Regions from separate parts of the Kitasatospora sp. NPDC101447 genome, predicted to be linked through region 1. Evidence: riboswitches for the same ligand, from Rfam matches in the RefSeq annotation. Region 1 holds a riboswitch; each other region holds the start of a gene.

Region 1 (7,116 bases):
GACCCGGCACCCGGGCCAGCCGCGGGGCGAGCAGCAGCCGCTCCAGCCGGCGGCCCGGCGCCAGCCAGGACGGGCGCGGGCTCAGCCGCAGCAGCACCCGGCCGAGCACCAGCTCGTCCGGGACCGCGCCGTAGCTGCGGCTGTCGCTGTCCACCGGACGGTTGTCGGAGAGCAGCCACCACCCGCCGGGCCGGCGCCCGGCAGCCCGCTTCACCACCAGCAGGTCCTGCTGGAAGGGGTGGCGGAAGAGCACCACCGCGCCCGGCCGGATCGGCGCGCCGTAGCGGACCAGCAGCCGGTCGCCCTCGCGCAGGGTCGGGACCATCGACGGGCCCGCCACGTCGACGACCCCGAACGGCAACACGCCGCCCCCGGTCCGGCCCTCCGGTTCCGCGCTCCGTGCCACGACTCCTCCTCCCGCACGCCCGCCCCCAGTCTGCCGTACGGACCGTCACCTGTTCGGTGTCCGGATTACCCCGGTTCCGGGTCCGCCTTTTGCCCTAGGCCCACCGCCCGATCGCGAAACCACGAGGGCGGAAGGGTAATCTCGGGCGCGGGAAGACGATCTAAGGAAGGACTCCCATGTTCTCTCGTCTGTTTGCACCGCGTGCCACCGCTCACGCCCACTGTGACCTGCCCTGTGGCGTGTACGACCCGGCGCAGGCCCGGATCGAGGCCGAGTCGGTCAAGGCCACCCAGGAGAAGTACCAGGCCAACGAGGACCCGCACTTCCGTGCCCGCGCCGTCATCATCAAGGAGCAGCGCGCCGAGGCCGTCAAGCACCACATCTCGGTGCTGTGGAGCGACTACTTCAAGGCCCCGCACTTCGAGAAGTACCCGCAGCTGCACCAGCTGATCAACGACACCCTGAAGGCCGCCTCGGCCACCAAGGCGTCCACCGACCCGGCCACCGGTCAGGCCCTGCTGGACCTGATCGCCGAGGTCGACAAGATCTTCTGGGAGACCAAGCAGGCCTGAGCCTGACGCGTCGCCACCCGACCGCCCCCGTCCGCACCGCCGGACGGGGGCGGTCGTGCGTTCACACCCGACCCGACCTCGGTAAGGGTTGCCTACCCTGAGTGCCTGTTATGCTGCCAGGGCGTCCGAGGGGGAAGTCCGGTGAGAATCCGGCGCTGACCCGCAACGGTGAGCACGGCCCGCACCCGCGGTGCGGCCGCGCCAGCCCGATCGCCCTCGGCCGTTGGACTCCCGAGAACTCGCCGTGGACTGCGAGGGGGACGGCGCCCGGGCACGCCCCCGGCCGGCGCCCGCCCCGGCGCACCCGCGGCCCGAGGCAAGGCGCATCCGTGACCCGCGCACCCATGACCCGCGCATCCGTGACCCGCGTAGCCGTGACCCGCGTAGCCGGCGGCCCGTCCGTCCACCGGACACCCGTGCTCCCGCTCACCGTCGGCCTCGGCGCCGCCCTGCTGCTGTCACTGGTCTGCGGGGTCGCGCTGGGCTCCTCCGGGATCGGGCTCCCGCACGTACTGCGGCTGCTGGGCGCCGGACTGACGGGCGGTCGGCTGGAGGCCGACGAGGCGGCCGCGTACGCCATCGTCTGGGAGATCCGGCTGCCGCGCACCGTCCTGGCCGCCGTGGTCGGCGCCGGGCTGGCCGCCACCGGGGTCGCCGTCCAGGCGCTGGTGCGCAACGCCCTCGCCGACCCCTTCGTCCTCGGCATCTCCTCCGGCGCGGCCGTCGGCGCCAACGCCGTCCTGCTGTTCGGCGCCTTCGCCTCGCTCGGGGTGTGGGCGATCTCCGCCTCCGCCTTCGGCTCCGCACTGCTCGCGATGACGCTGGTCTACCTCGCAGCCCGCACCGCGTACGGGCTCACGCCAATGCGGCTGGTGCTCACCGGCACCGCCCTCTCCTACGGCTTCGCCGCCGCCACCACCCTGATGGTCTTCGCCGCCGACCGCGGCGACGCCGCCCGGAGCGCCATGATGTGGCTGCTCGGCAGCCTCGGCGGCGCCACCTGGGGCTCGGTGCCGATCGCCGCCTGCACCGTCCTGGCCGGGCTCGCCCACCTCGGCTGCGCCGCCGGACGGCTGGACGCGCTCGCCATGGGCGACGAGACCTCCGCCTCGCTCGGTGTGGACCCGGACCGGATGCGCCGTGAACTGTTCGTGGTGACCGCCGCCGTCACCGGCACGGTGGTCGCGGTCAGCGGTGCGATCGGCTTCGTCGGGCTGCTGGTGCCGCACGTGGCCCGGATGCTGGTCGGCGCCGGGCATCGCCGGGTGCTGCTGGTCGCCCCGCTCGCCGGGGCGCTGCTGCTGGTCTGGGTGGACATCGCCTCCCGCACCCTGCTGGCACCCGCCGAACTGCCCGTCGGGGTGTTCACCGCCGTGCTCGGCGTGCCCGCCTTCCTGCTGATGATGCGTCGGCGCGGCCACGCCTTCGGAGGCCGACGGTGACCGACGCGATCGGTACGACCGATGCCATCCGTACGACCGGCCCGGCCGCCCCGGCCGGCTCGACCGCCCGGCCCGACCGGGCGAAGGCCCAGGACCTCGACGTCGACACCGTCTCGGTGGAGTCGGCCGGCACCCGGATCGTCCACGAGGTGAGCCTGGCGGCCGCCGCCGGGCAGGTGGTCGGCCTGGTCGGACCGAACGGCAGCGGCAAGTCGACCCTGCTGCGCTGCGTCTACCGGGTGCTGAAGCCCACCGGCGGGGCCGTCCGGCTCGACGGCGACGACCTGCACGCGCTCTCCGCGCGGGAGACGGCCAGGCGGGTGGCCGCGCTGACCCAGGAGCACTCCGCCGAGTTCGACTTCACGGTGGCCGAGGTGGTCGCCATGGGCCGGCTGCCGCACCGGCGCGGCCTCGGCGCCCCGACCGACGCGGACCGGGAGCGCTGCGCCGGCGCCCTGGCGAAGGTCCGGGCCGGGCACCTCGCCGGACGGGGCTTCCTGAGCCTGTCCGGGGGCGAGAAGCAGCGGGTGCTGTTCGCCCGCGCGCTGGTCCAGGAGCCGCGCCTGCTGGTGCTCGACGAACCCACCAACCACCTCGACGTCGCCCACCAGTTGGAGGTCCTGGCGCTGGCCCGCGAGGCCGGCCCGACGGTGCTCGTCGCGCTGCACGACCTCAACCTGGCGGCGAGCCACTGCGACCTGCTGTACGTCCTGCGGGCCGGCCGGATCGTGGCCTCCGGACCGCCCGCCGAGGTGCTCCGACCCGCCCTGCTGGCCGAGGTGTTCGGTGTCCGGGCCACGCCGGTCCGGCACCCGGAGACCGGCGCCCTCCAGCTGCTGTTCGACCGCCTCGACCGCTCCCCCGACACCCGGACGCCCGGGGCCCGGACCGCCGACGCCCGTACCCCCGACGCCTGAACCACCGAAGGAACCACCGTGCGCACCAAGGCCGTTGCCGCCGCCACCCTGCTCGTCCTCGGACTTACCGCCTGCGGCGCGGAGATCGCCCCCCGGCAGGCCTCGACCGGCTCCGCCCACTACCCGGTGACCGTGCAGAACTGCGGCGAGGAGCTGACCTTCCCGCAGAAGCCGGCCCGGGTGGTCACCAACGACGTCAACATCACCGAGCTGATGCTCTCCCTCGGCCTGGCCGACCGGATGGCCGGCTACGTCATGCCCGACGACAAGGGCCGGGTCGACAAGGTGCCGTGGAAGGACGGCTACCAGCAGACCGCCTGGCTCTCCAAGAAGGTGCTCACCAAGGAGATCGCCCTGGACGCCAGGGCCGACCTGGTGCTGGCCGGCTGGCACTACGGCTTCGACGAGGGCAGCGGCGTCACCCCGCAGGCGTTCAAGGCCCTCGGCATCGACTCGTACGTGCTCAGCGAGTCCTGCCGCAGCGGCAGGGGCACCGAACGCGGCGTGATGGACCCGCTGGACGCGCTCTACACGGACCTGGCCAACCTCGGCGAGATCTTCGACGTCAAGGACCGCGCCGACCGGCTGATCGCCGACTCCAGGGCCCGGATCGCCGCCGTCCCGCAGCCCGAGCGCCGCCCGTCCGTCTTCCTGTACGACAGCGGGCAGGACAAGCCGTACACCGCCGGGAAGTTCGCCGCCGCCGACGAGATCATCGCCAAGGCCGGCGGCACCAACATCATGGGCGACCTCGCCGACACCTGGGTCACCGCCGGCTGGGAGAGCGTGGTGCAGCGCGACCCCGAGGTGATCGTGATCAACGACTACGCGACCCCGGGCGCCGAGGAGAAGCGGAAGTTCCTCAAGTCGTTCCCGCCGCTGGCCGGCGTCTCCGCGATCAGGAACGACCGGATCTTCGTGCTGGACTACGTCGACCTCGTGGAGAGCCCGCGCAACCCGGCCGCGATCGGCACCCTGGCCGAGTACCTGCGCACCGTGCCGGCCCGCTGAGCGGCCCGGTCTCCGGCCCCTCCGGTCGGTGGTGCCGGGCGTAGGCTCTAGGTACGAGCCGACGGACCCCGACCGGAGGAGCGAATCATGACCACCATGGCGGCCCCCGCGGCCTTCGACACCCGCGCCCTGCGCGAGGGCATCGAACGCTGCGACGCCGACGCCCTCCTGGCGCTCTACGCGGAGGACGCCGAACTGCGCGTGGTCGACCGGAAGACCCAGCCCAGCCACCCCCTGGTGATGCACGGGCTGGAGGAGATCGGCGCCATGCTGAGCGACATCTACGGCCGCGAGATGACCCACAAGCTGGAGCAGGTGGTGGTCCAGGACGACCACGTCGCCTTCCTGGAGTCCTGCCGCTACCCGGACGGCGTCCGGGTGCTGATGGCCTCGATGGCCGACCTGCGGGACGGAAGGATCGTCGATCAGACCTCCGTCCAGGCCTGGGACGAGACGGGGCCCGAGCAGTAGGCTCGCTGGCATGATCCGCACCGCAGTCGCCACCGACGTTCCCGTCATCCACGCCATGATCCGTGAGCTCGCGGAGTACGAGAAGGCCCCGCACGAGGCCGTGGCCACCGAGGAGCAGCTGCGCGAGGCCCTGTTCGGCGCCGATCCGGCCGTGTTCGGCCTGATCGCCGAGGACGGGACCACCGGGGAGCCGGTGGGCTTCGCCCTCTGGTTCCGCAACTTCTCGACCTGGCGCGGCACCCACGGGATCTACCTGGAGGACCTGTACGTCCGCCCGGAGGCGCGCGGCGGCGGCCACGGCAAGGCCCTGCTGCTGGAGCTCGCCCGGATCGCCGTGGAGCGCGGCTACTCCCGGGTGGAGTGGTCGGTGCTGGACTGGAACCAGCCGTCGATCGACTTCTACAAGTCGATCGGTGCGGTGCCGATGGACGAGTGGACCGTGTACCGGCTCACCGACGAGGCACTCGCCGCCGCCGGCCGCCGCTGAGCGGACCGACGGAGTCCGGGAAAGGGTCTGCCACCCTGCGTCGCAATGCCTTACCATGAGTAACCCCGAACCGGGGTGCAACAGGGCAGGCAGAGTGATGGCGGACCCGCAACCCCGGTGCCTCCTTTGAGAGGCGGCAAGCAGGGGTAACAAGCGGGGTACCAAGCAAGCACAGCGCGTCACCCAGGAGGCAAGGGTGTCCCAGATCGACGGCGATCTCGGTGTTCAGGATTTCGTGGAGGTCCGGCTCCCCGCGGCGGGGGCCTACCTCTCCGTGCTGCGAACAGCGACGGCCGGGCTGGCGGCCCGGCTGGATTTCACCCTCGACGAGATCGAGGACCTGCGGATCGCGGTCGACGAGGCCTGCGCCATCCTGCTGCAGCAGGCGGTGCCGGGCTCCGTCCTTTCCTGCGAGTTCCGCCTGGTCGGCGACTCGCTGAAGGTGACCGTCGCCGCCCCGACCACCGACGGCAAGGCCCCCGAGCGGGACACCTTCGCCTGGACGGTGCTCTCCGCGCTGGCCGGCGAGGTCGACTCCTCGGTCGGCGAGGACAACACCGTGTCGATCAGCCTGCACAAGAAGCGCGGCGGGTCCACGGCCCACTAGCCGGGCGCCGGACCGCACCGCACAGACCGAGCAGCACCCGCGCAAGGGCCGTCCGCCGCACCCCCTCCCGGGGCCGGGCGGACGGCTCCCGGTACCGCCTCCGGGCGGTACGACCAACGAGACGATTCCGGGGCCGCGGCCCCGGTGCTCCCGGAACGGAACGGGGGAATGGCCGTGAGTGATCTGGACCGTACCGGCCTCGCGACGGCGGGACCTGCCGTACCGACCCAGGCGAGCGTTCCCGGCCTCGCCGCCAACGACGAAGCGCACCCGAAGGACGCCCACCGGATGAGCCACCCGACCGAGCCGACGTCTGAGCCGACGCCCGACTCCGTCCCCCCGCCGGAGCCGGCGGACCGGGCGGACGAGACGGCCGAGGCTGAGCTGCACGGCGCCGTGCCCGCGCAGGGCGCGCACCGCTCCGGCGCCCCGGACCGGGAGGCCGCCCGCGCCCTGTTCGTCCGCCTGTCGGCGCTGCCCGAGGGCTCGCCGGAGCGGGTCGAGCTGCGCAACCAGCTGGTGCGGATGCACATCCCGCTGGTCGAGCACCTGGCCCGGCGCTTCCGCAACCGGGGCGAGCCGCTGGACGACCTCACCCAGGTCGCCACCATCGGCCTGATCAAGTCGGTGGACCGCTTCGACCACGAGCGCGGGGTCGAGTTCTCCACCTACGCGACGCCGACCATCGTCGGGGAGATCAAGCGGCACTTCCGCGACAAGGGCTGGGCGGTGCGCGTCCCGCGCCGTCTGCAGGAGCTGCGGCTGTCGCTCACCACGGCGACCAGCGAGCTCTCCCAGCGGCACGGCCGCTCCCCCACGGTGCACGAGCTGGCCGAGCACCTGGGGATCTCCGAGGAGGACGTCCTGGAGGGCCTGGAGTCCGCCAACGCGTACTCCACGCTGTCCCTGGACGTGCCGGACAGCGACGACGAGTCGCCGGCCGTCGCGGACACCCTGGGCGCGACCGACGAGGCGCTGGAGGGCGTCGAGTACCGCGAGTCGCTCAAGCCGCTGCTGGCCCAACTGCCGCCCCGGGAGCAGAAGATCCTGGTGCTGCGGTTCTTCCGGAACATGACCCAGTCGCAGATCGCCGCCGAGGTGGGGATCTCCCAGATGCACGTGTCCCGGCTGCTCGCCCGGACGTTGGCCCAGCTGCGGGAGAAGCTGCTGGTGGAGGAGTAGGACTGACGGCCGCTCAGCTCC
Region 2 (7,116 bases), on a different contig from region 1:
GCCGCGCAGGGCGCGGCCGAGCCGCCGCTCGGACAGGCCCAGGCCGTAGTGCGGGGCGGTGTCGAAGTACCGTACGCCGCACTCCCAGGCGGCGGCGACGGCCTGCTCGGCGTCGGCGTCGGTCACCGGGGTGAAGAGGTTCCCGATGCCCGCCGCGCCGAAGGCGAGCTCGCCGACCGCGACCCCGCTGCGCCCGAGGGTCCGGAGGGGCGCGGTCACGGCCGGGGCTCCGGACGCAGCCGCAGCCCCGCCATCCCGCCGTCGACCTGCAGCGCGGTGCCGGTGGTGCTGCCGGCCGAGGGGGAGGCCAGGTAGGCGATGGCGGCGGCGACCTCCTGGGCGGTGACGAGGCGTCCGTGCGGCTGGCGGCCGCTCAGCGCCGCACGTTCGGCGGCCGGGTCGTCGGTGGCGTCCAGCAGCCGTCCCACCCAGGGGGTGTCCACGGTGCCGGGGTTGACGCAGTTGACCCGGATGCCCTCGCGGACGTGGTCGGCGGCCATCGCCCGGGTGAGTGCCAGGACGGCGCCCTTGGTCGCCGAGTAGAGCGCGCGCTGGGGGAGGCCTGCGGTGGCGGCGATGGAGCAGGTGTTGACCACCGAGGCGCGCCGGGAGCGGCGCAGGTGCGGCAGGGCGGCGCGGGTGGTGCGGACGACGCCGAGCAGGTTGACGTCGAGGACGCGGTGCCACTGCTCGTCGGAGTTGTCCGCGACGGTGCCGACCGCGCCGATGCCCGCGTTGTTGACCAGGATGTCGATTCCGCCGAGGGTGCGGGCCGTCGCCGCGACGGTGGTCCGTACGGAGGTGTCGTCGGTGACGTCGACGGCGAAGCCCAGCAGCGGCTCCGGCACCGTTCCGGGGTGCAGGTCGAGGACGGCGACCCGCGCGCCGCGTTCGGCGAGCAGGGACGCGGTGGCGAGGCCGATGCCGGAGGCGCCACCGGTGACGAGTGCCGTCAGTCCGTCGAGTTCCGCGGTCGTCATGCGCCCGCCTCCTGGTTCGGCGTCGGTTCCGCGGCCCAGAAGGAGCCGTGCGGGTAGTGGTAGGTGTCCAGTGAATCCTGGTGCATGGCGGCCGAGAAACCGGGGAGGGTGGGCGCGCGGTAGTGGCCGTCGGCGATCACCACCGGGTCGAGGAAGTGCTCGTGGAGGTGGTCGACGAACTCGATGACGCGGTCCTCGGTGGTGCCCGTGAGGGCGACGAAGTCGAACATGGACAGGTGCTGGACGAGCTCGCACAGGCCCACGCCGCCGGCGTGCGGGCAGACCGGGACGCCGAACTTCGCGGCGAGCAGCAGGATCGCGAGGTTCTCGTTGACGCCGCCGACCCGGGCCGAGTCCAGCTGGAGGACGTCGATGGCACCGGCCTGGAGCAGCTGCTTGAAGACGACGCGGTTCTGCGCGTGTTCGCCGGTGGCGACCTTCACCGGGCTGACCCCGCGCCGGATGGTGGCGTGCCCGAGCACGTCGTCGTAGCCCAGCCAGCCGGGGGAGGTGGTGTAGGCGGGGTAGCCCCGGCGGAGCAGTTCGGCGGTGCGTTCGGCGGCGCCGGCCTTCCCGCGGCGCAGCAGCTCCAGCGCCTCCGCCGGGTCGAGGGCGTCGGCGATGTAGCGGAAGTCGATCTGGGAGACGAGCCACTCGGGCTCGGCGTCGGCGAGAAGCTGCCAGAGCGGCTTGCCCTCCCGCTTGGCCGCGAGGTCCCAGACCGCGTTGACGACGGCCCCGATGGCCATGTGCATCACGCCCTTCTCCGGTCCCAGCCAGCGTAGTTGGCTGTCGCCGATCAGGTCGTGGTAGAGCGAGCCGGGGTCGGCGCACAGGTCGGCGACCGGGCGTCCGAGGACGTGCGGGCGGAGCGCGTCGACGGCGGCCACCTGGACGTCGTTGCCGCGCCCGATGGTGAAGGTGAAGCCGTGGCCCTCGGGGCCGTCGTGGGAGGTCCGCAGGACGACGTAGGCGGCGGAGTAGTCGGGGTCGGGGTTCATCGCGTCGGACCCGGGGTTCATCGCGTCGGACCCGTCCAGCTCCCGCGAGGTGGGGAAGCGGATGTCGAAGGTGTCGACGGCGGTGATCCGTGCTGCGGTTGCGGACACGGGGCTGCCTTTCACGCGTTGCGGAGGGTCTGGCGCTGGGCGCCGAGGCCGTCGATGGACAGTTCCACGGTGTCGCCCTCGCGCAGGTAGGGGGTGCCGGGCAGGCCCAGGGCCACGCCGGCCGGGGTGCCGGTGTTGATGACGTCGCCGGGGCGCAGCACCATGTACCGGCTCAGGTACCGGACCAGGTACGCGACGTCGAAGACCATGTTCCGGGTGCTGCCGTCCTGGCGCGTCTCGCCGTTGACGGCCAGGCGCAGTCCCAGGTCCTGCGGGTCGCCCACCTCGTCCGGGGTCACCAGCCAGGGGCCGAGCGGGTTGAAGCTCTCGCAGGACTTGCCGAGGTCCCACTGGGCGGAGAACTCCAGCTGGAACTCCCGCTCGGAGACGTCGTTGCTGATCGCGTAGCCCGCGATGCAGTCCTTCGCGGCGTCCGGGCCGGCGAGGTAGCGGGCCTCGCGGCCGATGACGACGGCGAGCCCCGGACCGCTACCGTCCGTCGGGCGGGGGAGGGATCGTGGCGGTGCCGGGCGCCGGTTCCGGCCAGACCAGCAGCACCGGGCAGGGCGCGTGGTCGACGACGAAACGGGTCGCGGGGCCGAGGCTGTGCGGTCCGAGGCGGGTGCGGTCGCCGTCGCGGGCGAGGACGAGCAACGCCGCGCCCTCGGTGGCCGCGACGACCTCGCGCTCGACCCGTCCGGTCCGCTCCACCCGGGCGCAGGACCGTCCGAGCCGCTCGGCGGCGGCGTCGAGGAGTTCCCGGGCGGAGGCCGCCGCCAGGGTCTCCACCCGGGTGCCGGGGTCGCGCTCGCGGTGGCCGCGACCGAGCAGCCCGGCGAACGCGCCGTGCGCGACGCCGGGGACCTCCTGGCCGCTGACGTGGAGCAGGACGATCTCCGCCTCCCGGGGTGCGTGGGCGCGGGCGGCGTCCACGCAGGCGGGCCAGGTGCCTTCGGTGATCCAGACGACGACGGTCACGCGGTCAGCCTCCGATGATGTGCAGGGACCCCCACAGTGCCACCACGGCCGTCACCAGGGCAGCGGGCACGACGAGCAGTCCGAGCCGGGTGAACTCGCCCAGGCCGACCTCGGTTTCGTGCTCGCGCACGATGCGCCGCCACAGCAGCGTGGCCAGCGAGCCGGCGTAGGTGAGGTTGGGGCCGATGTTGACCCCGAGCAGCACCGCCAGCACCGCCCCGGCGCCGGACGGCACGGCCAGCGGGAGCAGGACGAGGGTGGCGGGCAGGTTGTTGATGACGTTCGCGAGCACCGCGGCCAGCGCCGCGGTGCCCAGCAGCGCGGGCAGCGAGGTGCCGTGGGGCACGAGGTGCCCGAGCGCGGAGGCCAGCCCGTTGTCGACCACGGCCCGGACCACGATGCCGAGCGCCAGGACGAAGGCCAGGAACGGTATGGCGGCCGAGCGCACGATCGCCACCGGGGTGGAGCGCCGCCGGACCAGGGCCCGGACGGCGAGCACCAGCGCGCCGGCCAGCGCCGCCCAGGCCGGATCGACGCCGACGATCGAGGTCAGGACGAATCCGGCGAGCGTGCAGGCGACGGTGACCAGCGCGAACAGCGGCATCTCCGGCGCCTCCGCCTCGCCCGCGGCCGGGGCGCCCGCGTCGAGATCGGCGGCGAAGAACCGGCGCAGCACCACGTACTCGACGGCGATGGCCGCCAGCCACGGCAGCGCCATGAGCGCGGCGAACCGGGTGAAGCTCAGCCCGCTGGCGGCGAAGGCCAGCAGGTTGGTGAGGTTGGAGACCGGCAGCAGCAGCGAGGCGGTGTTCGACAGGTGGGTGCAGGCGTACAGGTGCGGTTTGGGGCGCGCGCCGAGCCGGGCCGCGGTGACGAACACCACCGGCGTCAGCAGCACCACGGTGGCGTCCAGGCTGAGCACCGCCGTGACCACCGAGGCGACCACGAACACCTGCACCAGCAGCCGCCGCGGACTCCCGGCCGACGTCCGGGCCATCCACGCCCCGCAGGCACGGAACAGGCCCTCGTCGTCGCACAGTTGAGCCAGCACCAGCACGGCTGCCAGGAACCCGATCACCGGCCCGAGCCGCTGCGCCTCGGCCACCGCGTGGTCCCAGGAGATCGCGCCCGTGGCGATCGCCAGCCCGGCCGCCGGGACCGCGACCACCGCCTCCGGCCAGCCCCACGGCCGTACCACCGCGCAGACGAGTACCAGCACCAGCAGGCCGACGGACAGCGCTTCCGCGGATGACGTACTCAGGGTCTTGCTCCTCGCAGGTGACGGTGACCACCCACCGATCCGGAAACACGCAGGTGAGCCGGTAGGAATGTACCGGCTGGCCGCCGCACCGCCGGTGTCGGCGCGGGGGCTCGGTGCGCGCCTCGCCGGGTGGCGGGCGGGCCGATCGCGCCATCGGCCCGGCGCCCGGTGCGTGGGATTCCGATGGCGCGGCGCGCACCCGGACCTCTGGACTTACTAGGACGTCCAACTATATGGTCGACGGCAGGTCCGCGGTGTCAGGGAAGCCGGTGTGAGTCCGGCACGGTCCCGCCACTGTGACCGGGGAGTCCGTCCTCGCAGGAGACGGCCACTGGCAGCCAGCCGGGAAGGCCTGAGGGCGTGCGGTGATCCGGGAGTCAGGATACCGGCCGCGGGTGATCCGTGTTTTCCACGAGGATGGAGACGACACGCATGACTCCGGGCTGCTCCCGTTCCGCTGCTCCTGGTGGTCCCGTGCCGATGGCCGTCGGGGCTCACCTGCCCTGACGGTCCGTCAACCACCGCACGCCGGGGCGGCGCACGACCGTGCGCCCCGCCGTCCGGCGGCGGCCTCCATTCCTCCTCTCCCGACCTGTTGAGAGAAGGAACCGATGGTCCGTGAACTGACCCACTTCGTCGCCGGGAAGCGCACACCCGGGACGTCCGGTCGCTTCGGCGACGTGTACGACCCCAACACCGGCCGGGTGCAGGCCCGGGTGCCGCTCGCCGACCGCGCCGAGGTCGAGGCGGTGATCGCCGACGCTGCGCAGGCCCAGCCCGCGTGGGCGGCCTGGAACCCGCAGCGCCGGGCCCGCGTCCTGCTGCGCTTCCTGCAGCTCGTCGAGCAGGAGAAGGAGGAGTTGGCCCGGCTGCTGTCCGCCGAGCACGGCAAGACCGTCGCCGACGCCCACGGCGACCTCCAACGCGGCCTGGAGGTCGTGGAGTTCGCCGCCGGGATCCCGCACCTGCTGAAGGGCGAGTTCAGCGACAACGCCGGCACCGGCATCGACGTCTACTCGATGCGCCAGCCGCTCGGCGTCGTCGCGGGCATCACGCCGTTCAACTTCCCCGCGATGATCCCGCTGTGGAAGGCCGCGCCCGCGCTGGCCTGCGGCAACTCCTTCGTCCTCAAGCCCTCCGAGCGTGACCCGTCGGTGCCGCTGCGGCTGGCCGAGCTGTTCCTGGAGGCCGGGCTGCCGCCGGGCGTGTTCAACGTGGTCAACGGCGGCAAGGAGGCCGTGGACACCCTGCTGGAGGACCCGCGGGTCGAGGCACTGGGCTTCGTCGGCTCGACCCCGATCGCCCAGTACGTCTACGCGACCGCGGCTGCGCACGGCAAGCGCGCGCAGTGCTTCGGCGGCGCCAAGAACCACATGATCGTGATGCCCGACGCGGACCTCGACCAGGCCGCCGACGCGCTGATCGGCGCCGGCTACGGCTCGGCCGGCGAGCGCTGCATGGCCATCTCCGTCGCCGTCCCGGTCGGCGAGGAGACCGCGGACGCCCTGGTGGCGAAGCTGGTCGAGCGGATCGCCGCGCTCAAGGTCGGCCGCTCGGACGACCCGGCGGCGGACTTCGGCCCGCTGGTGGGCCGCGACGCCCTGGAGCGGGTCCGCGGCTACCTGGACCTCGGGGTCGAGGAGGGCGCCGAACTCGTCGTCGACGGACGGGACTTCCGCCTGGAGGGGCACGAGGACGGCTACTTCCTCGGCGCCTCGCTGTTCGACCGCGTCACCCCGGAGATGCGGATCCACCGCGAGGAGATCTTTGGCCCGGTCCTCACCGTCGTGCGCGCCGCCGACTACGAGGAGGCGCTGCGCCTGCCCAGCGAGCACGAGTTCGGCAACGGCGTGGCCATCTACACCCGGGACGGGGACACGGCGCGGGACTTCGCCCGCCGGGTGAACACCGGCATGGTCGGCGTCAACGTGCCCATCCCGGTGCCGATCGCCTACCACACCTTCGGCGGCTGGAAGCGCTCCGGCTTCGGCGACCTCAACCAGCACGGCCCGGACTCGATCCGCTTCTACACCCGCACCCGCACCGTCACCTCGCGCTGGCCCTCCGGGGTCAAGGAGGGCGCGAGCTTCACCATGCCGACGATGGGATGAGCGCCGTGCACGATCTCACTGAGGACCAGCGCGCCATCGCGGAGACGACCCGGGCCTTCGCCGACGAGTACCTGGCACCGAACGCCGTCGAGTGGGACCAGGCCAAGCACTTCCCCGTGGACGTGCTGCGCAAGGCGGCGGACGTCGGTCTGGCCGGCGTCTACGTGCGCGAGGACGCCGGCGGTTCCGAACTCTCCCGCCTGGAGGGGGCGGTGGCCTTCGAGGCGCTGGCGACCGGCTGCCCGTCGATCGCCGCCTACCTGTCCATCCACAACATGGTCGGCTGGATGATCGACCGCTACGGCAGCACCGGGCAGCGCTCCCGCTGGCTGCCCGGCCTCTGCACCGCCGAGCACCTGGGCAGCTACTGCCTGACCGAGCCCGGCGCCGGCTCCGACGCGGCGGCGATCGCTACCCGGGCCGTCCGGGACGGCGACCACTGGGTGCTGGACGGCGTCAAGCAGTTCATCTCCGGGGCAGGCGACTCCCGGATCTACGTGGTGATGGCCCGCACCGGTGGACCGGGGGCCGACGGGGTCTCCGCGTTCGTCGTCGAGCGGGACGACCCCGGCGTCTCGTTCGGGCCGAACGAGCGGAAGATGGGCTGGAACGCCCAGCCCACCCGGCAGGTCGTGCTGGACGGTGTCCGGCTGCCCGCCGACCGTCTGCTCGGCGCC
Region 3 (7,116 bases), on a different contig from region 1:
GCCACCAACACCTCGGCGATCCCGGTCACCCGCCTCGGCATCGCCACCGGGCGTGCCTCGCACGTCCTCGGCCTGCACTTCTTCAACCCCGCACCGGTGATGCCGCTGGTCGAACTGGTCGCCTCGCTGCACACCGACCCCGCCGTCGTCGGCCGGGTGGAGGCCTTCGCGACGAACGTCCTCGGCAAGCGCGTCGTCCGTTCCCGGGACCGGGCCGGCTTCGTCGTCAACGCCCTGCTGGTGCCCTACCTGCTGTCCGCGATCCGGATGGCCGAGGCCGGCCACGCCGACCCCGAGGACATCGACGCCGGCATGGTCCACGGCTGCGCCCACCCCATGGGCCCGCTTCGACTCGCCGACCTGATCGGCCTGGACACCGTCGAGGCGATCGCCCGGTCGATGTACGAGGAGTACAAGGAGCCGCTGTACGCGCCGCCGCCGCTGCTCTCCCGGATGGTCGAGGCCGGCCTGCTCGGCCGCAAGAGCGGGCGGGGGTTCCACGTCCACCGGCCGGCCTGACCCGGGCACGGCCGCCCGTTCGCGGCCACCCGTTCGCGGCCGCCCGTTCGCGGTCAGCCGTTCGCGGTCAGCCGTTCGCGGTCAGCCGTTCACAGCCACCCGTTCGCGGCCCGGGGGAACGCACCACCCGCCCGCAGCCCCGGAGTTCGCGCCGACCGCGCACTGCTCCGGGGCTCCGTACCGTCCCGGCCCGGGTCCCTCAGTCCGCCGCCGGGCCGCCGCGGAAGTAGCTGCCGGGGGTGAGGCCGGTCTCCCGGACGAAGGCGGCCACGAAGGCGCTGGGCGTCGCGTAGCCCACCCGGCCGGCGACCCTGCTGACGGGCTCCCCGTGGGCGAGGTGGCCGAGGGCCGCGCGCAGCCGGACGGCGGTGCGCCAGCGGGCGAAGGTGATGCCGGTGTCGGCGGCGAAGGCTCGGGCCAGGGTCCGTGCGCCGGCGCCGACGTGGTGCCCCCACTGGGCGAGGGTCCGTGGGTCCGCCGGGTCGGCGACCAGGGCGCGGGCGACGTCGAGGGCCCTGGGATCGACGGGCATCAGCACCTCGATCGAACGGGCGGGGACCGGGGCCAGGTTGTCGATCAGGACGGCCTGGGCCCGGAGCCGGCGCGGCGGGTCGAGAGCGGGCCGGGCCAGGTGGTCGATCAGGCCGGCGACCAGCTGGTCCACCGCCACCGGCTGCGGCACCGACCAGCCGGGCAGCCCGGGGCCCCGGGTGATGTTCAGGCTGCGCATGGCGGTGCCGGCCAGCGCGGCGGTCTGGTGCGCGGTGCCGGCCGGGATCCACAGCGCCCGGGTCGGCGGCAGGATCCACTCACCGTCCTCGGTCGACACGGTCAGCACGCCGTTGCGGGCCCAGACGACCTGGTGGGTGTCGTGCCAGTGGGTGCCGAACCGACTGCCCGGCGCGAGGTCGTAGGAGCGCACCACGATCGCGCCGGCCGCCTCGGCCACGGTGCCCGGCGGACCGGGACGGGGTTGTCCGTTTGACGACATGATCTGGAAGCGTACGCGCTGGTGGCCCACCCGCGCCCTTCCTAGCCTCTTGGACATGAACCTCAACCACGCACGAGTGTGCACCAGCCCCGAATGGGCCCGGACGTTGCAGACCACGGTGTTGCCCACGGTGACGGCCGGAGCCGAGTTGGGCACGGTGATGCTGGAGATCGGCCCCGGTCCGGGCGCCGCCACCGACTGGCTGCGGCACCGCGTCGAGCGGCTCGTCGCCGTCGAGTACGAACAGCCCGCCGCCGAGGCGCTGGCGGCCCGCTTCGCCGGCACCAACGTCGAGGTCCGGCACGGCGACGCCACCGCGTTGCCCTTCGCCGACGCGGCCTTCGACTCGGTGGCCTGCTTCACGATGCTGCACCACGTCCCCACCCGGGCCCTGCAGGACAGGCTGCTCGCCGAGGTCCTGCGCGTGCTGCGCCCGGGCGGGGTGCTGGTGGGCTCGGACAGCCTGGCCGGCGACGGGCTGCACCACTTCCACGAGGGCGACACGTACAACCCGGTGGAGCCGTCGTCCTTCCTGACGCGATTGCAGACGCTGGGCTTCGAGAACCTGACCATCGGGGTGGGGGGACGGTTGACCTTCGTCGCCCACAGGCCGCGAGCCGCAGCCGAGGACGGCAGCGTCACCGGCGCCCGCTGACCGGCCCCGGGCCCACGGGAGTGCGCGCCGGGCGGCCCCGACGGAAGGTCCGCCGGGGCCGCGAACCACCGGCCGCTCAGCCGACGACTCCCTTCGGGGGACGGTCAGTCGGCGAGTTCCTCGCGCAGGCGGCGGGCGGCGGCGACCAGGCTGTCCAGGGAGGCGCGGGTCTCCGGCCAGCCGCGGGTCTTCAGGCCGCAGTCGGGGTTGACCCAGAGGCGCTCGGCCGGGATCGCGGCGAGGCCGGCCCGGAGCAGCGAGACCGCTTCCTCGGTGCTCGGGACGCGCGGGGAGTGGATGTCCCAGACGCCGGGGCCGACCTCGCGCGGGTAGCCGGCCTCGGCCAGCTCCCCGGCGACCTCCATGTGCGAGCGGGTCGCCTCCAGGGAGATGACGTCCGCGTCGAGGTCGTCGATCGCCTTCATGATCGCGCCGAACTCGGCGTAGCACATGTGGGTGTGGACCTGGGTGTCCGCGCGGACGCCCGAGGTGGCCAGCCGGAAGGCCTCGGTGGCCCAGTCCAGGTAGGCCGGGCGGTCGGCGGCGCGCAGCGGCAGGGTCTCGCGCAGGGCCGGCTCGTCGACCTGGACGACGGCGGCGCCGGTGGCCTCCAGGTCGGTGACCTCGTCGCGCAGGGCGAGGGCGACCTGGCGGGCGGTGTCGGCGAGCGGCTGGTCGTCGCGGACGAAGGACCAGGCGAGCATGGTGACCGGGCCGGTGAGCATGCCCTTGACCGGGCGGTCGGTGAGGTCCTGCGCGTAGCCGAACCAGTCCACCGTCATCGGGTGCGGGCGGGAGATGTCCCCGGCGAGGACCGGCGGGCGGACGTAGCGGGTGCCGTAGGACTGGACCCAGCCGTGCCGGGTGGCCAGGTAGCCGGTGAGCTGTTCGGCGAAGTACTGGACCATGTCGTTGCGTTCGGGCTCGCCGTGCACCAGGACGTCGAGGCCGGCTTTCTCCTGGTAGGCGATGACGTCGCGGACCTCGGCCTCCATCCGTTCCCGGTAGGCGGCCGTGTCGATCCGGCCCGCCGTCAGGTCGGCGCGGGCGACGCGCAGTTCGGTGGTCTGCGGGAAGGAGCCGATGGTGGTGGTCGGCAGCAGCGGCAGCCTGAGCCGGGCGCGCTGGGCCTGGGCCCGTACGGGGTAGGGCTGGGCGCGGCGGGCGTCCGCCGCGGTGACGGCGGCGGCGCGGGCGCGGACGGCGGGGTCGCGGGTGATCGGTGAGGTGGCGCGGGAGGCCAGGTCGGCGCGGTTGGCGGCGAGTTCGGCGGTGATCGCGCCGGTGCCCTCGCGCAGGCCGCGGGCGAGCAGCGCGGCCTCGGCGGCCTTCTGCTTGGCGAACGCGAGCCAGCGGGCGATCTGCGGGTCGATGTCGCGTTCGAGCGTGGCGTCGATCGGCACGTGCAGCAGTGAGCAGGAGGGCGCGACGTCGACCCGGTCGGCGAGGCCGAACAGGGTCGCCAGGGTGGCGAGCGACTTCCCCAGGTCGTTGATCCAGATGTTGCGCCCGTCGATCACACCGGCGACCAGTCGCCTGCCGGGCAGCCCGCCGACGGCGGCGAGGTCGGCGAGGTTGGCCGCGGCCGGTCCGGTGAAGTCCAGCGCCAGGCCCTCGACCGGGGCCTTCGCCAGGACCGGCAGGGCGTCGCCGAGGCGGTCGAAGTAGCTTGCGACCAGCAGCTTGGGCCGGTCGGCGAGGGCGCCGAGGTCCCGGTAGGCGCGGGCGGCGGCGTTGAGCTCGGCCGGGGTGCGGTCCTGCACCAGGGCGGGCTCGTCCAGCTGGACCCACTCGGCGCCGGCCGCCTTCAGGGCCGCGAGCAGCTCGGCGTAGACCGGCAGCAGCCGGTCCAGCAGGGTCAGCGGCTGGAAGTCCTCGGCGACACCGGGCGCGGGCTTGGCGAGCAGCAGGTACGTGATCGGCCCGACCAGCACCGGCCGGGCGGTGTGACCGAGCGCGAGGGCCTCGCCGAGCTCGCCCACCGACTTGGCCGGGTTCGCCGCGAAGGCCGTGTCGGGGCCCAACTCCGGTACCAGGTAGTGGTAGTTGGTGTCGAACCACTTGGTCATCTCCAGTGGCGCGACGTCCTGCGTGCCGCGCGCCATGGCGAAGTAGCCGTCCAGCGGGTCGGCCTCGACCGCGGCCCGGTGGCGGGCGGGGATCGTGCCGACGGCGACGGTGGTGTCCAGCACGTGGTCGTAGAGCGAGAAGTCACCGGTCGGGACTTCCTCGATGCCGGAGTCGGCGAGCTGCTGCCAGTTCCCCCGGCGCAGGTCGGCGGCCGTCGCCAGCAGCGCCTCGGCGGTGACCGCGCCCTTCCAGTAGCCCTCGATCGCCTTCTTCAGCTCCCGGCCCCGGCCCTGGCGGGGGTAGCCGTACGCGGTGGCGAGGGTTGCCGCGGCTGCGGACTTCGTGGTCAAGGGACTCTCCTTCGCGAGTCTGTCTCCTCAGGGATCCGGAGACCGCAGGGGCGCGAAGGGATGACGGACCGGGCAGTGGCCGCACGGACGTACGGGCCTGATCTGCCTGGTATGGTCGCCGACCCGCCCACGAGGTCACCGGATGTCCGCGCGCGGATCCTCCGCGGGCGGGCAGTGGCAGGTCTTCGGACTCGCGGGCGCGCCCACCCTGTCGAGGGCGGACTCCTACTGGCCGTCGCTTCCCAGACCCGTCCCGGGCCCAGTGCGTATGACGGCGGTCGTTCCCACTCACCGCTGCGGGGCAGTCCCGGACTGGCCGATCAAACGGCGTCACCGGGTTCCCTCTTACGACGCCCCGCCTGGCGGACAGGGCGAACCAGCTGCCCGGCCAGCTTAGGGGCAAGGAACCCGAACCCACGCGGAATTCACGCAACGTGTCCGCATGGTGAGACCCGGCGCCGCCCCCGTCGGCCGGACGAGATCGAAGCGGTTCGGACGGCAGAATGCCTCCCATGCGGCACATCTTCGTCATCGGTATCGGCGCGGGCGACCCCGATCACCTCACCCTGCAGGCGGTCAAGGCACTCGCCCGCACGGACGTCTTCTTCATCCTCGACAAGAGCGAGGAACGGCAGGACCTGATCCGGCTGCGTCGCCGGATCCTCGCCGAGCACGGCCGGGCCGGGCACCGTGTGGCCGAGGCGCCGGACGCGGAACGGGACCGCGGCACCCCCGCGTACGCGGCCGCCGTCGACGACTGGCGCGTCCGCCGCGCCGACCTGGTCGAACGGCTCCTCGCCGAGCACCTCGGCGAGGACGAGACCGGCGCCTTCCTGGTCTGGGGCGACCCGAGCCTGTACGACAGCGTCATCGCCGTCGTGGACGACGTCCTGGCCCGCGGCACCGTCGGGTTCGACTTCGAGGTGGTCCCGGGCATCAGCAGCGTCTCGGCGCTCGCCGCCCGCCACCGCACCACACTGACCCGGGTCGGCCGCCCGGTGCAGATCACCACCGGCCGCCGTCTGGCCGAGGGTTTCCCCGAGGGCGTGGACGACGTGGTGGTGATGCTCGACGGCCGGGCCGCCTTCGCCGGGATCGACCCCGAGGGGTTGGAGATCCGGTACGGCGCCTACCTCGGCACCCCCGACGAGATCCTCGTCGCCGGCCCGCTCGCCGAGGCCGCCCCGAGGATCCGCGAGCTGCGCGAGCAGGCCCGCGAGCGCAAGGGCTGGATCATGGACACCTACCTGCTCCGGCGGGCCGGGAGCTGACCGGCGGTGCGCCGCCCCGTGGAGGGGGCGGCGCACCGGGCCGGCCCGTCAGCGGTTGCCGAACTCAGCGGTCGCCGAACGTCAGCGGTCGCCGAACGTCAGCGGTTGCCGAACATCGGCGGGCGCTTCTCGGCGAAGGCCGCCATGCCCTCCTTCTGGTCCGCCGTGGCGAAGGTGGCGTGGAAGAGCCGACGCTCGAAGCGGACGCCCTCGGCGAGGGTGGTCTCGTACGAGCGGTTGACGCTCTCCTTGAGCATGACCGCCGCCGGAGCGGACATCGCCGCGATGGTCTCGGCGGTGGCCAGGGCCTCCGTCTGCAGCTGGTCGGCGGGGACGATCCGGGAGACCAGGCCGGCCCGTTCGGCCTCCTCGGCGCCCATCATCCGGCCGGTCAGGCACAGCTCCATCGCCTTGGCCTTGCCGACGGCCCGGGTGAGCCGCTGCGAGCCGCCGATGCCGGGGATCACACCGAGCTTGATCTCCGGCTGCCCGAACTTGGCGGTGTCCGCGGCCAGCAGGACGTCGCACATCATCGCCAGCTCGCAGCCGCCGCCCAGCGCGTACCCGGCCACCGCCGCGACGACCGGCTTGCGCAGCGCGGCGAAGCGGTCCCAGGCGGCGAACCAGTCGCCGAGGTAGGCGTCGACGAACTCCAGGGACTGCATCTCCTTGATGTCTGCGCCGGCCGCGAAGGCCTTCTCCGAGCCGGTGACCACCAGACAGCCGATCTCCCTGTCCCGGTCGAACTCCGTGGCCGCGGCGACGACTTCGGCCATCAGCTGGGTGTTGAGCGCGTTGAGCGCCTTCGGGCGGTCGAGCGTGATCAGCCCCACCCGGCCCTTGCGCTCGACCAGGATCGTCTCGAACGTCATGCGGTGTCCTTCCGGAGGGTGGTGATGATGGCGGAGAAGTCCAGCCCGGCGCCCGCCCCTTCGGCGAACGCGGCGTACACCTCCGATGCCCTGCCGCCCAGTTCGGCCGGTACGTCGCAGGCGGCGGCCGCGGCGGCCGCGAGTCCGAGGTCCTTGGCCATCAGGGCGGCGGCGAATCCGCCGGCGTAGTCGCGGTTGGCGGGGCTGCCCGGCACCGGGCCGGGGACGGGACAGTTGGAGGTGAGCGCCCAGCACTGTCCGGAGGAGGTGGAGGCCACCTCGAACAGGGCCTGATGGCTGAGCCCGAGGCTCTCCCCGAGCACGAAGGCCTCGCTGACCGCGATCATCGAGACGCCGAGGATCATGTTGTTGCAGATCTTCGCGGCCT

The links. A riboswitch is a leader RNA that binds a small molecule or an ion and turns the genes downstream of it on or off. The one in region 1 is predicted to bind cobalamin.
Region 2: linked by a shared signal. The riboswitch ahead of ACIRST_RS17130 (CoA-acylating methylmalonate-semialdehyde dehydrogenase) and the one ahead of ACIRST_RS08095 (FecCD family ABC transporter permease) in region 1 are both predicted to bind cobalamin.
Region 3: linked by a shared signal. The riboswitch ahead of metE (5-methyltetrahydropteroyltriglutamate--homocysteine S-methyltransferase) and the one ahead of ACIRST_RS08095 (FecCD family ABC transporter permease) in region 1 are both predicted to bind cobalamin.

What each region holds. Positions count from the first base shown of each region.
Region 1 is NZ_JBIWNL010000004.1:223,379-230,494, reverse strand. It holds gene sodX (nickel-type superoxide dismutase maturation protease) at 1-325, opposite strand, end outside; gene sodN (superoxide dismutase, Ni) at 583-978, shown strand; cobalamin riboswitch at 1,061-1,186, shown strand; gene ACIRST_RS08095 (FecCD family ABC transporter permease) at 1,323-2,420, shown strand; gene ACIRST_RS08090 (ABC transporter ATP-binding protein) at 2,537-3,337, shown strand; gene ACIRST_RS08085 (ABC transporter substrate-binding protein) at 3,356-4,348, shown strand; gene ACIRST_RS08080 (nuclear transport factor 2 family protein) at 4,436-4,819, shown strand; gene ACIRST_RS08075 (GNAT family N-acetyltransferase) at 4,830-5,306, shown strand; gene ACIRST_RS08070 (anti-sigma regulatory factor) at 5,503-5,913, shown strand; gene ACIRST_RS08065 (SigB/SigF/SigG family RNA polymerase sigma factor) at 6,088-7,095, shown strand.
Region 2 is NZ_JBIWNL010000010.1:79,144-86,259, reverse strand. It holds gene ACIRST_RS17160 (aldo/keto reductase) at 1-219, opposite strand, end outside; gene ACIRST_RS17155 (SDR family NAD(P)-dependent oxidoreductase) at 216-980, opposite strand; gene ACIRST_RS17150 (enolase C-terminal domain-like protein) at 977-2,089, opposite strand; partial or broken gene ACIRST_RS17145 (fumarylacetoacetate hydrolase family protein) at 2,101-2,568, opposite strand; gene ACIRST_RS17140 (universal stress protein) at 2,579-3,067, opposite strand; gene ACIRST_RS17135 (SLC13 family permease) at 3,072-4,328, opposite strand; cobalamin riboswitch at 4,546-4,737, shown strand; gene ACIRST_RS17130 (CoA-acylating methylmalonate-semialdehyde dehydrogenase) at 4,940-6,439, shown strand; gene ACIRST_RS17125 (acyl-CoA dehydrogenase family protein) at 6,436-7,116, shown strand, end outside.
Region 3 is NZ_JBIWNL010000010.1:69,995-77,110, forward strand. It holds gene ACIRST_RS17085 (3-hydroxybutyryl-CoA dehydrogenase) at 1-519, shown strand, start outside; gene ACIRST_RS17090 (AraC family transcriptional regulator) at 719-1,510, opposite strand; gene ACIRST_RS17095 (class I SAM-dependent methyltransferase) at 1,566-2,165, shown strand; gene metE (5-methyltetrahydropteroyltriglutamate--homocysteine S-methyltransferase) at 2,270-4,585, opposite strand; cobalamin riboswitch at 4,761-4,964, opposite strand; gene cobF (precorrin-6A synthase (deacetylating)) at 5,098-5,856, shown strand; gene ACIRST_RS17110 (enoyl-CoA hydratase) at 5,955-6,728, opposite strand; gene mmsB (3-hydroxyisobutyrate dehydrogenase) at 6,725-7,116, opposite strand, start outside.